2 linked regions of the Polyangium spumosum genome follow. Each later gene encodes a partner of the first gene's protein in a complex. Links are inferred from orthologs where the notes say so. Each region holds a gene or a part of one and is shown in the gene's direction. Other genes may lie near its edges.

What was found.
Region 2: the proteins of carA (region 1) and carB are in contact, whole or in part, in a solved structure (PDB 1KEE), measured with the Escherichia coli proteins. The link is inferred for Polyangium spumosum from one-to-one orthologs.

Annotation. Positions count from the first base shown.
Region 1 is NZ_WJIE01000002.1:389,509-394,999, forward strand. The notes cover bases 1,765-4,764. They hold carA (glutamine-hydrolyzing carbamoyl-phosphate synthase small subunit), read left to right. Parts: upstream 1,765-2,697; coding sequence 2,698-3,831; downstream 3,832-4,764. Other genes in these bases: GF068_RS07590 (dihydroorotase), read left to right, coding at 1,765-2,701; rimO (30S ribosomal protein S12 methylthiotransferase RimO), read left to right, coding at 3,970-4,764. Outside these bases: GF068_RS07580 (DUF4340 domain-containing protein), read left to right, coding at 1-107; GF068_RS07585 (S8 family serine peptidase), read left to right, coding at 310-1,182; more of GF068_RS07590, read left to right, coding at 1,367-1,764; more of rimO, read left to right, coding at 4,765-5,403; GF068_RS07605 (hypothetical protein), read left to right, coding at 5,475-5,491. UniProt on the Escherichia coli protein: Small subunit of the glutamine-dependent carbamoyl phosphate synthetase (CPSase).
Region 2 is NZ_WJIE01000003.1:524,582-531,032, reverse strand. Bases 98-4,057 are described here. They hold carB (carbamoyl-phosphate synthase large subunit), read left to right. Parts: upstream 98-485; coding sequence 486-3,857; downstream 3,858-4,057. Other genes in these bases: GF068_RS12200 (hypothetical protein), read right to left, coding at 3,897-4,057; GF068_RS12210 (ASKHA domain-containing protein), read left to right, coding at 98-428. In the rest of the region: more of GF068_RS12210, read left to right, coding at 1-97; more of GF068_RS12200, read right to left, coding at 4,058-4,163; GF068_RS12195 (DUF3857 domain-containing protein), read right to left, coding at 4,160-6,451. UniProt on the Escherichia coli protein: Large subunit of the glutamine-dependent carbamoyl phosphate synthetase (CPSase).

The DNA of each region.
Region 1 (5,491 bases):
ACGCGTACCGCGGGACGAACGTCACCTACGCCCGCCGCGACGGCGTCGGCGCCACCTACGCCATCGCGCAAGCCAAGACGCGAATCTTCCTGGACGCAGCGCGCTAACGCGGCCGCTCGATCCTCCGAAGGACGGAATCCTCGGAGGTGCGTCGCAGCCGATGGGGATAGTCCGGAGCACTGTTCGGACGCCCTCCCCTGCCGCGACATGCAGGAAATCGCCTGGTCTTTGCGCGAGCCAGGATCCCGGCGAACAAGAAAGCGCAAGGGTGGACCCTCGCGAAGAAAAGAAGGTAGACTCCGTCAGCCCATGTCCACCGACCCGCGATCCAACCTGGCCGGCCTCGCCGCGCTTCAGGCTGAAACCCTCGGAAGCCCCGACGTCTGCGTCGCCGTCCTCGATGGCCCGGTCGATCTCGCGCACCCGGCCTTCCGCGGCGCGAACGTCACGGCCCTCGAGATGCCGGTGTCCAGCGACGAGGCGGCCGATCGCACGCACGGCACCCACGTCACGAGCCTCGTGTTCGGCCAGCCGGGCGGCCCCGCGAAGGGTATCGCTCCGAAGGCGAAGGGCATCGTCGTCCCCGTGCACAACTTCCGCCCGGAGACGAGCGCGCCCGCGGGCAACCCGCCGGATCTCGCGAAGGGCATCCGCGACGCGATCGCCGCCGGCGCGCACGTCGTCACCATGCACGGCGGCGCCCTCTCGCCCGACATGCTCGACGCGCTCGCCAAGGCGCTCGCCAAAGCGGCCGAGAAGAACGTGCTCGTCGTGGTCGCCGCCGAGGGTGACGGCAACGAGCACTTCCACGTGCCCACGGCCGCCTCCACCGTGCTCGCCGTCGCGGCCGAGGACGCCGAGGGCAAGCTGCTCGACTTCGGCATGTGGGGCCCGACCTACCGCGACAGCGGCATCGTCGCGCCGGGGGAAGGCCTCATTGGCGCGGCTCCGGGCGGTGGAACCGTCGCGCAGAGCGGCGCCACCTTCGCCGCCGCCATGGTCGCGGGCATCGCCGCGCTCCTGCTCAGCGTGCAGATCGCCCGCGGAAAGCAGGCAGATCCACGCGCCGTCCGCGCGGCCCTGCTCCAGAGCGCCCAGCCCCTCTCGATGGCCCAGAGCGAGCGCGGCAAGGGCGTCCTCCGCGGCCGCCTCGACGTCGCCGCCGCCCTGAAGCTCGTTTGAGCTCATAAGAATCGGCGTCACCGGCGAGGGTTCGGTCCTTCTCGAATTGTCTGCCGGGTTTTCCGGTTTCACCCGGACGAGCCGGCGCCGCCTTTTCGCGAACAGCGACGCGATCACGCAAGCCTCGTGGGCGGGCTCGCCGCTTTGCGAGCCCCCTCCGCGCAAAAATGCTAGAGGGCGGGCGATGCTCGGTCCCCAGAGAAAGGACGGCCTGCTCGTCATCGCCTCGGTGCGCGCCGTCGATCCAGGCGCGAACCTCGACGCGATCGTGGACGTCGTCATCGAAGGTGGAACCATCACGCGTATCGGCGCGGGCGCCGCGACGAAGGAGATCCTCGCCTCCGAGCGAGCGCGCGTGCTCTCCGGCGAAGGGCTCCTGCTCCTGCCGGCCTTCGTGGACCTGCACGCCCACCTGCGCGAGCCGGGCCAGGAGTACAAGGAAGACATCGCGTCCGGCCTCGCCGCCGCGGCCGCGGGCGGCTTCGCGCACGTCTGCGCCATGCCGAACACGCGCCCCGTCAACGACACGCGCAGCATCACCGAGGCCATGATCACCAAGGCGCGATCGATCGAGGGCCCCGCGCTGCACCCGATCGGCGCGATCACCCTCGGCCAGAAGGGCTCGGAGCTCGTCGAGATGGCCGACCTCAAGGACGCGGGCGCCGTCGCCGTCTCCGACGACGGCCGCTGCGTCACCTCGAGCGCCGTCATGCGCCGCGCCCTCGAGTACGCCGCGAACTTCGACCTGCCCGTCATCCAGCACGCCGAGGATCACGCCCTCACCGAGGGCGCGCTCATGCACGAAGGGGCCGTCTCCACGCGGCTCGGCCTGCGCGGCTGGCCCCGCGTCGCCGAGGACATCATCGTCGCCCGCGACGTGCTGCTCGCCGAGGTGACCGGCGCCAAGTACCACGTCGCCCACGTCTCCTCGCGTGGCGCCGTCCGCATCATCCGCGAGGCCAAGGCCCGCGGCATCCGCGTGACGGCCGAGGTCACGCCGCACCACCTCACGCTCACCGACGCCTCGGTGATCGGCTACGACACCGCCTGCCGCGTGAACCCGCCGCTGCGCGAGCCCGAGGACGTCGCCGCGCTCTGCGAGGCCCTCGCCGACGGCACGATCGACGCCGTGGCCACCGACCACGCGCCGCACGCCTCGCTGGAGAAGGACTGCGAGTTCGCCGAGGCCGCGCCCGGCATGATCGGCCTCGAGCTCGTGGTGCCGCTGCTGCTCGCCCGCGTGCGTGAGGGCGTGCTCCCGCTCGCGCGGCTCATCGACGCGCTCACCGCCGCGCCGGCCCGCATCGTGGGCCTCACGGCCCCGAGCTTGCGCGAGGGCGCCCTCGCCGAGCTTTGCCTCGTGAACCTTGAGAAACACTGGACCGTGGAGCCCGCGCGCCTTCGTTCGAAGAGCAAGAACACACCTTTCCTCGGCAAGCCCGTCACGGGCTCGGTCGAGCTCACCATGGCTGCGGGCCGCGTCGTGCACGACGTCCTGGCCCAGGGAGAGACACGATGAGCGGCGAGCGCGCCTATCTCTGCCTCGCGGACGGCACCACGTTCGAGGGCGTCGCCTGGGGCGCGCCCGGGATCGCCACGGGCGAGGTCGTGTTCACGACGGGCATGACCGGCTACCAGGAGGTCCTCACCGATCCCTCGTATTGCGGGCAGATCGTCACGATGACGGCCCCGCAGATCGGCAACACCGGCATCAACCGCGAGGACGACGAGAGCACCTCGGGCGCGCCACACGTCGCGGGCTTCATCGTGCGGGACCTCTCGCCCGTGGCCGCGAACTTCCGCGCGAACGAGACGCTCGACGCCTACCTCGCGCGCCACGGCGTCGTCGCCCTCGCGGGCATCGACACGCGCCTGCTCACGCGCACGATCCGCGATCGCGGCGCGCAAAACGGCGCGATCGGCAAGGCCTCGCCCGAGGAGCTCGTCCGCCGCGCCCGCGAGGCTCCCTCGATGGAGGGCCTCGACCTCGTCCAGCGCGTCACGCCCAAGGCGCCTTACGCCTGGACCGAGGGCTCGGGCGCCTTCGGCACCAAAGTCCCCGGCGTACACACGACGAACAAACACGTCGTCTGCATCGACCTCGGCATCAAGCGCAACATCCTGCGCTCGCTCGTCGACGTCGGCTGCCGCGTCACCGTCGTCCCTGCGCAGACGAGCGCCGCCGACATCCTCGACCTCGCGCCCGACGGCGTCTTCGTCTCGAACGGCCCCGGCGATCCTGCAGCCGTCTCGTACGCCATCGACACCGTGCGCGGGCTCGTGGGGAAAAAACCCCTCTTCGGGATCTGCCTCGGCCACCAGATCCTCGCGCTCGCCATGGGCGGCCGCACCTACAAGCTCAAGTTCGGCCACCGCGGCATCAACCAGCCGGTGAAGGACCTCGACACCGGCCGGATCGAGATCACCACGCAGAACCACGGTTTTGCGGTGGATCTCGCCTCCCTCGAGGGCAAGGCCCGCACGACGCACGTGCACCTCAACGACGGCACGAGCGAGGGCCTCGATCTCCCGGGCCTCTCGGCCTTCTCGGTGCAGTACCACCCCGAGGCCGCCGCCGGCCCCCACGACGCGCTTTACCTCTTCCAGCGCTTCGCCGATCGCATGGAGGAAGCCGCCCGCTCCGCTTGAGGGGCGCCTCGTGCTCCGAGCTCGCAGAAAGCGTCGGGCTCTCGGGGCGGGAGGAGGGAGGGTACAGACACCCCTCGGGCTCTCCGACGCTTTCTGCGGCTCTGCGGTGTAAGCTCCGACCGTTCAGGATTGTTCCCCATGTCCGGCAAGAAGATCCATTTCGTCTCCCTCGGTTGCCCCAAGAACCGCGTCGACTCCGAGGTCATGCTCGGCGTCGCGCGGCGCGCCGGCTACGACCACGTCCCGGCCCCCGAAGACGCCGAGGTGATCGTCGTCAACACCTGCGGCTTCATCGGCGAGGCCAAGAAGGAGTCGATCGACGCGATCTTCGAGATGGCGAAGCTCAAGGACGAGGGGCACCTCCAGAAGCTCGTCGTCGCCGGCTGCCTCTCGCAGCGCCACCCCGCCGAGATCGCCGACGAGATGCCCGAGGTCGACCACATCCTCGGCTCGAGCGACATGCTCAAGCTCGAGCAGGTCCTCACGGGCAAGGCCGATCGTATGCTCGTCGGCAACCCCGCCGACTGGGTCGTCAGGGCCTCCGATCCGCGCACGATCTCCACGCCCGGCGGCAGCGCCTACGTGAAGATCGCCGAGGGCTGCAACCGCACCTGCTCCTTCTGCGTCATCCCGCAGCTCCGGGGCGGCCAGCGATCTCGCCCCGTCGAGGACGTCGTCGCCGAGGTCGAGCAGCTCGTCGCCGCCGGCGTGCGCGAGGTGAACCTCGTCTCGCAAGACACCATCGCCTACGGCCGCGATCTCCCCGCCGACACGCGCCCTGCGCTCGCCGAGCTCGTGCGTCGCGTCGCGGACGTCCCGGGCCTGCACTGGGCGCGCCTCTTCTACCTCTACCCCGAGACGATCACCGACGAGCTCGTCGAGCTCATCGCCCATCACCCGCGCGTCGTCCCGTACGTCGACATGCCGCTCCAGCACGCGGCCGACGGCATGCTCCGCCGCATGCGCCGCGGCCACGGCGGCGAGCGCCTCCGCAAGCTCGTCACGCGCCTGCGCAAGGACATCCCCGATCTCACCTTCCGGACCGCCTTCATCGTTGGCCACCCCGGCGAGACCGACGAGGAGTTCAAGGACCTCGTCGACTTCGTCACCTGGGCCGAGTTCGATCGGGTCGGCGTCTTCCGCTACTCGGACGAGGAGAACTCCCGCAGCGCCGAGATGGAGGGCAAGGTGCCCGCGCGTGTCGCGTCGAGCCGTTACCGCAAGCTCATGTCGTTGCAGCGGCGCATCGCGCACAAGAAAAACGCCACGCTCATCGGCCGCGAGCTCGAGGTCCTCGTCGAGGGCACGAGCGACGAGCACGAGTTCGTCCAGATGGGCCGCCATCGCGGCCAGGCGCCCGACATCGACGGACAGGTCTACCTCTCGGGCGGCGAGGCGCGACCCGGCGAGATCCGCCGCGTGCGCGTCACGCAGGCGAGCGACTACGATCTCGTCGGCGAGCTCATCGACGAAGGCGAAGCCGACCACGCGCCCACCCTCACCGTCGACCTCCCGAAGAAACGTATCAGCCTGCGCGTGCTGCAAACCGACGGGCGCACGATGGCAACGTAGTTGCCGCGCTCCTCTGCAAGCGAGCTCGCCGTGCCTCGTTTTTCCCGGGATCCCTCGACGCCCTTCGGGGCATGCGTCGTGCAGCGGG
Region 2 (6,451 bases), on another replicon or contig:
GGCTCGTGGCGAAGGACGGCGCGATCGCGTCGGGCGCGGATCGGATCACGCTCGCGCGGGGCGTGGACCTCTTGCAGATGGACATCCGCGAGCTGCAGCTCGCGAAGGGAGCGCTCCGGGCCGCGACGAAGCTGCTCTGCAAGACAGCGGGCATCCGGGACAAGGACCTCGCGCGTGTGGCGGTGGCGGGCGCGTTCGGGACGCACCTCAGGCACGACGTGGCGATCCGGCTCGGGATGTTGCCCGAGGTGGATCCGTCGGCGGTCGTCGCGGCGGGCAACGCGTCGCTCGAGGGCGCGACGGTGTTCGCGCGGGACCCGGAGTCGGCGCGGGCGAGGCTCGCGGATGTCCGGCCGCGGGTCCGGCACGTGGAGCTCGCGACACGTGACGATTTCCAGGATGTCTTCGTGCAGAGCCTCGATTTCTGAGCGACATTTCGCGCGTACATCGACGGTGCCGCGTTCCGGTGCTAACTCGCCCGCCCGATGCCGCGCCGTGACGATCTGAAGAAGATCCTGCTGATCGGCTCTGGTCCCATCATCATCGGACAAGCGTGCGAGTTCGACTACTCGGGCACGCAGGGCGCGAAAGCGCTCGCCGCCGAGGGGTACGAGGTGATCCTCGTCAACTCGAACCCGGCGACGATCATGACGGACCCGGAGCTCGCGTACCGCACCTACGTGGAGCCGCTCGACGTGCCGACGTTGACGGCGATCCTCGAAGCAGAGCGGCCCGACGCGATCCTGCCGACGCTTGGAGGTCAAACGGCCTTGAACCTGGCGCTCGCGCTCGACGCGGCGGGCGTGCTCGGGAGGCTCGGGATCGAGCTCATCGGCGCGAGCCCGGCGGCGATCCGCAAGGCCGAGGATCGCGCGCTCTTCAAGGAGGCGATGGAGCGCATCGGGCTCACGTGTCCACGCTCGGGTCACGTGAAGAGCGTGGAGGAGGCGCGCGCGCTGGCGGAGAAGGAGGGGCCCTGGGGCGCGCCGCTCGGCTACCCGGTGATCGTGCGGCCGAGCTTCACGCTCGGGGGCACGGGCGGCGGCATCGCGTTCCGGCCGGAGGAGCTCGACGCGAAGGTGCGCTGGGCGATCGAGCAGTCGCCGACGCACGAGACGCTGATCGAGGAGAGCGTGCTCGGCTGGAAGGAGTTCGAGCTCGAGGTGATCCGCGACAAGGCGGACAACTTCATCGTGGTCTGCTCGATCGAGAACATCGATCCGATGGGCGTGCACACGGGCGACTCGATCACGTGCGCGCCGTCGATGACGCTGACCGATCGCGAGTACCAGCGGCTGCGGAACGCGGCGCGCGCGGTGATGACGGAGATCGGGGTCGAGACGGGCGGGTCGAACGTCCAGTTCGCGGTGAACCCGGAGGACGGGCGGTTCGTGGTGATCGAGATGAACCCGCGCGTGTCGAGGTCGAGCGCGCTCGCCTCGAAGGCGACGGGTTACCCGATCGCGAAGATCGCCGCGAAGCTCGCCGTGGGCTACCGGCTCGACGAGCTGACGAACGACATCACGGGCACGAGCGCCGCGTTCGAGCCGACGATCGACTACGTGGTCGTGAAGTGGCCGCGCTTCGCCTTCGAAAAATTCCCCGGCGCGGACCGGCGGCTCGGGCCGCAGATGAAGAGCGTCGGCGAGGTGATGTCGATCGGGCGGACGTTCGCCGAGGCGCTGCAGAAGGCGGCGCGCTCGCTGGAGATCGGGCGGGACGGGCTCGAGTCGCTGCTCGGCAGGGTCGACTACCGGCAGCTCGGCAGTGATCCGAACCAGGCGCGCGACATGCTGATGGACGCGCCGCGCGAGCCCTCGGCGCCGATGGAGATGCCGCCGCCGAGCCAGGACGAGCTGGTGGCGGCGCTGGAGAAGATCGTGGGCGTGCCCGTGGCGGATCGGCTCTTCTACGTGGCCGACGCGGTGCGGCTCGGGATCCCGCTCGAGAAGCTCTACGAGGCGACGCGGATCGATCGATGGTTCCTGTCGCAGATCGAGCGGCTCGTGCACTTCGAGCGGACGATCACGGAGGTCGCGAAGGAGAAGGGCGCGCTCGACGAGGGCACGCTGCGTGACGCCAAGCGGCTCGGCTTCTCCGATCGGGCGATCGCGCGGCTCACCGGGCGCACGGAGGACGAGGTGCGTGCGCTCCGGATGACGCTCGGCGTGCGTGCGGTCTTCGGCCGCGTGGACACGTGCGCGGCGGAGTTCGTGGCGAAGACGCCGTACCTCTACTCGACGTACGAGCGCGAGAGCGAGGCCGCGCCGAGCGGGCGGCGCAAGGTGGTCATCCTGGGCGGCGGTCCGAACCGGATCGGGCAGGGGATCGAGTTCGATTACTGCTGCGTGCACGCGGCCTTCGCGCTGCGTGAGCTCGGGTTCGAGACCATCATGGTCAACTGCAACCCGGAGACGGTCTCGACCGACTACGACACGTCCGACAGGCTCTACTTCGAGCCGCTCACGTTCGAGGACGTGCTCTCGATCTGCGACGAGGAGCGTAAGGACGGCGAGCTCGTCGGCGTGGTGGTGCAGTACGGCGGGCAGACGCCGCTGAAGCTCTCGGTGCCGCTCGCGCGCGCGGGCGTCCCGATCCTCGGCACGCCCGCGGACGCGATCGATCGGGCCGAGGATCGTGGTCGGTTCGACGCGCTGCTCACGAAGCTCGGGCTCAAGCGCCCGCGCGCGGCCGTGGCGTCGAGCGTCGCGGAGGCGATCGAGGCGGCGCGGTCGATCGGCTACCCCGTGCTCGTGCGTCCGTCGTACGTGCTCGGCGGGCGGGCGATGATGATCTGCCACGAGGAGAGGGAGCTCGAGGCGTACATCCACGACGCCGTCGAGGCCGCGCGCGAGGCAGGCACGCACGCGATCCTCGTCGACGAGTTCCTGAAGGACGCGATCGAGGTGGACGTCGACGCGCTCGGGGATGGTCGCGAGGTCGTGATCGGCGGCGTGATGCAGCACATCGAGGAGGCCGGGATCCACTCGGGGGACTCGTCGTGCGTGCTCCCGCCGCACTCGCTGCCGCCGGAGGTCGTGGCTTCGATCGAGGAGCAGACGCGGCAGCTCGCGCTGGAGCTCGGCGTGATCGGCCTGATGAACGTGCAGTTCGCGGTGAAGGGTGGCGCGATCTACGTGCTCGAGGTCAACCCGCGCGCGTCGCGCACCGTGCCCTTCGTGTCGAAGGCGACGGGCCGGCCGCTCGCGAAGATCGCGGCGCAGGTGATGGCGGGCAAGACGCTCGCGGAGCTCGGGGTCACCGACGGGTTCATGCCGCAACACGTGGCGGTGAAGGAGTCCGTCTTCCCGTTCGCGAAGTTCCCGGGCGTCGATACGCAGCTCGGGCCGGAGATGCGCTCGACGGGCGAGGTGATGGGCATCGCGCCGACGTTCGCGCATGCGTTCGGCAAGGCGCTCAGGGCCTCGGGCATGCAGCTCCCGAGCACGGGGTGCGCGTTCATCTCGGTGAAGAACGACGACAAACCCGCGGCGTGTGTCATCGCGAGGCGCCTGCGCGCGCTCGGCTTCACCCTCATGGCGACGAGCGGGACGGCGCAGGCGCTCGCCCGCGCGCGTATCCCCGCGACGCCGATCAACAAGGTGAACGAGGGCTCGCCGCACGTCGTCGACGCGATCAAGGCAGGCCAGGTTTCGCTCGTCGTGAACACCACGGTCGGCGCGCGGTCGATCCGCGACAGCTACCCGATCCGGCGGAATGCGTTGCTCGCCAACGTCCCGTACTTCACGACGATGGCCGCCGCGATGGCCGCGGTCGACGCCCTCGAGGCGAGCGCGCACGACGCGCGCGCGTCGTACCGCGTCCGCTCGCTCCAGGAGTGGAACCCGTCCTCTTGAGAGACGACGAGGGCCGCCGGTGCTCGATGCGACGGCGGCCTACGTGTCTTTCGGCTCGTTCGTGTCGTCCTTGCTCGCGTCGTTCTCGCCGCGTTCGTCGAACGCTTCGGGCGAATCGCGGCGCTCGCGTGGCGTCAGCGCGGCCGTGAGGGCCACCGCGAGCGCGCCGACGACGACGCTCCCGTAAAAGAGGATGTCGATCGCGCTGCCCGCGGAGGAGCAGTTCGCGCCCGGGCCGAGGCGCACGGCGAGCACGCCTTCGGGCAGCGCGGGCGGCCCCTCCGGCGTGTTCGCGTCTTCGGTCACTTGCCCACCACGATGCGCTGGCCGAAGGCCCGATCGACCGCCTCGCAGAAGGAGCGGAACGCCTCGTACTCGGCCGGTGTGATCCGCGCCTTCTTGAACGAGAAGCCCGTCTTCACGGTGACCTTGCCCGGGGACTGCTCGACCGTCACGTGGAACGAGCCGAACGGCGTGTCGAGCTTCTGCGCCGTGGGCGCCGCGCGCACCTTCATGCCCGCCGGCACCTTGATGACCCACTCCTCTTCGCGGCTCGTCAGCGCCGAGAGCGTCACGTCGAGCGTGCGCTTCGACGAGGGCGCGAGCTCGGCGACGAGGCGCGGCGTGATGGTGGCGGGCACGCTGAGCGCGTCACCCTCGCGCCGCGCAAAGCTCGTGGCCTTGCCGCGGGCGCGGATCTTCACGGGTTGCTCGACGTCGTCGAGGTCGCCCGTCTCGACGCCCGTGCGCCCCTTCTCGAGCTCGATCGGGCCGAAGTCCGAGGCGAGGTCCTGCGACGCGCGCTCGTTGCGCGTGCCCTCGGCGAGGTAACGCCTGCGCCAGTCGGGGGCGTACGCGCCCGTCACCTGCACGTCCGAGACGAGCTGCGCCGCGCCGCCCTCGGCCAGCGTCACCTCGACGTGGCGGCGCGTGAGCGACTGCTCCGGCGGCGGCTGCGGCAGCCGCACGAGCTTGGGTTTGCCCTCGTTGACGAGCAGGCCGATCGCCGAGCGATCCATCACGGGCAGCTCCATCGAGCCCGTGTGCTCGGCCGTGCCGTCGAGGTAGAGGTCCATCGAGGGCACGTAGACGATCGCGTGATCGAAGGGCGCGAGGCTCGCGGGCTCGGGGGCGATGTCGCCGCGCATGCGCGTGCGGAGCAGGACGATCGTCGAGTTGATGCCGAGCTCGCGCAGCATCGTGACGATGAGCGTCGCCTTGTCCTTGCAGTCGCCCCAGCCGCGCGCGAGCGTCTGCGCGGCGCGGCGCGGCCGGATGCCCTCGATGCCGAACTCGAGCGCGACGTAACGCGTCTGCGTGGCGAACTTGTAGATCGCCTTCACCTTCGCGGCGTCGTCGGTCAGGCCCTTCGTGAGCTCGCGGGCGCGCCTGCGCACCTCGTCGTCGACGTCGAACTGCTCGCGCGCGAGGCCCCAGTACCACGCGCCCACCGCGTCCCACGTGTCGAACGTGGAGACGTGCACCGTGCCGAGCACCTCGGACCAGGGCGGCATGTTGGGCTCGGGCTTGAGCGCGGGGACGTTCGTCCCGACGAAGCGATAGATGCGCTTGTCACCCTCCTCCTTCACGTCCTCGACGAGCCCGGGGAGCTTGTCCGTACGGATGAAGAAGCGGCGCGACTTCGGCGTGATGAGGACGTACTCGCTGCTCGCGATGGGCTTGTCGTTCTGGAGGTACTGGACCTCGCCGAAGTAGTCGCTCTTCTCGTTGCGCGGCGCGACGTCCTCCACGCGGTAGCGCAGCTCGACGACGTCGCCCGCGTTGAGGCGCGGGAAGAGGACGACGAACGCGCGCTGCGACGTGTACATCGAGATCGCGGGGTTGTCCGCGGCGCCCTCGCCGCTCTCGATCGCCTCGTCGATCTTGCCGTTCGCGCGGTAGACGCGCGCGGCGCGGAGATCCACGGTCTGGCGATCGGCCTCGTAGGCGAAGTCGTACTGGCGCGCGGACGCGGCGCTCTCGTCGGTGAGCGGCTGGAAGACGACCTGGTGGAAGCGGCTCGCGAGGCCGTTCGGGTAGACCGTCGTCACCGTGAGGTTGCGCATGAAGCGCATCGGGTAGCCCTGCGCGGGCTCCTTGCGTTTCGGCAGGAACTTCTCCGGCGCCCACGCGTACGCCTCGTCCGCGCGCGGCGCCTTCGGCTCGATGTGCTCGACGTACTCGCGCACGTCCTTCGCCTGCGGGACGATCGTGAGGATCTGCCGGAGCAGGTCGAGCTGCTTGTCGCGATCCCCCTCCTCTCCGTAGAGATCGGAGAGCGCGCGCAGCGTCTGCACGTCCTCGGGCGCCATCGCCAGCGCTTGCTGGTAGGTCGCGAGCGCGCGGTCCTTCTGGCCGAGCGAGCGATACGTGCGCGCCGCGAGGCCACGCGCCCACGCCGAGCCCGCGTCGACGCCGAGGAAGCGGTTCAGCCACCGCTCCGCGCCCGCGGCGTCGCGGCGCGCCACGGCGAGCTCCACCTTCTGGCTCAGGAAGTCGGCGTCGTCGAAGCGCAGCGCCGCGTAACGCGCCTCGACCTCCTCGGCCTCGGTGTCGCGGCCGAGCGCGCGGAGCTGCGCGGCGAGCGCGGAGAG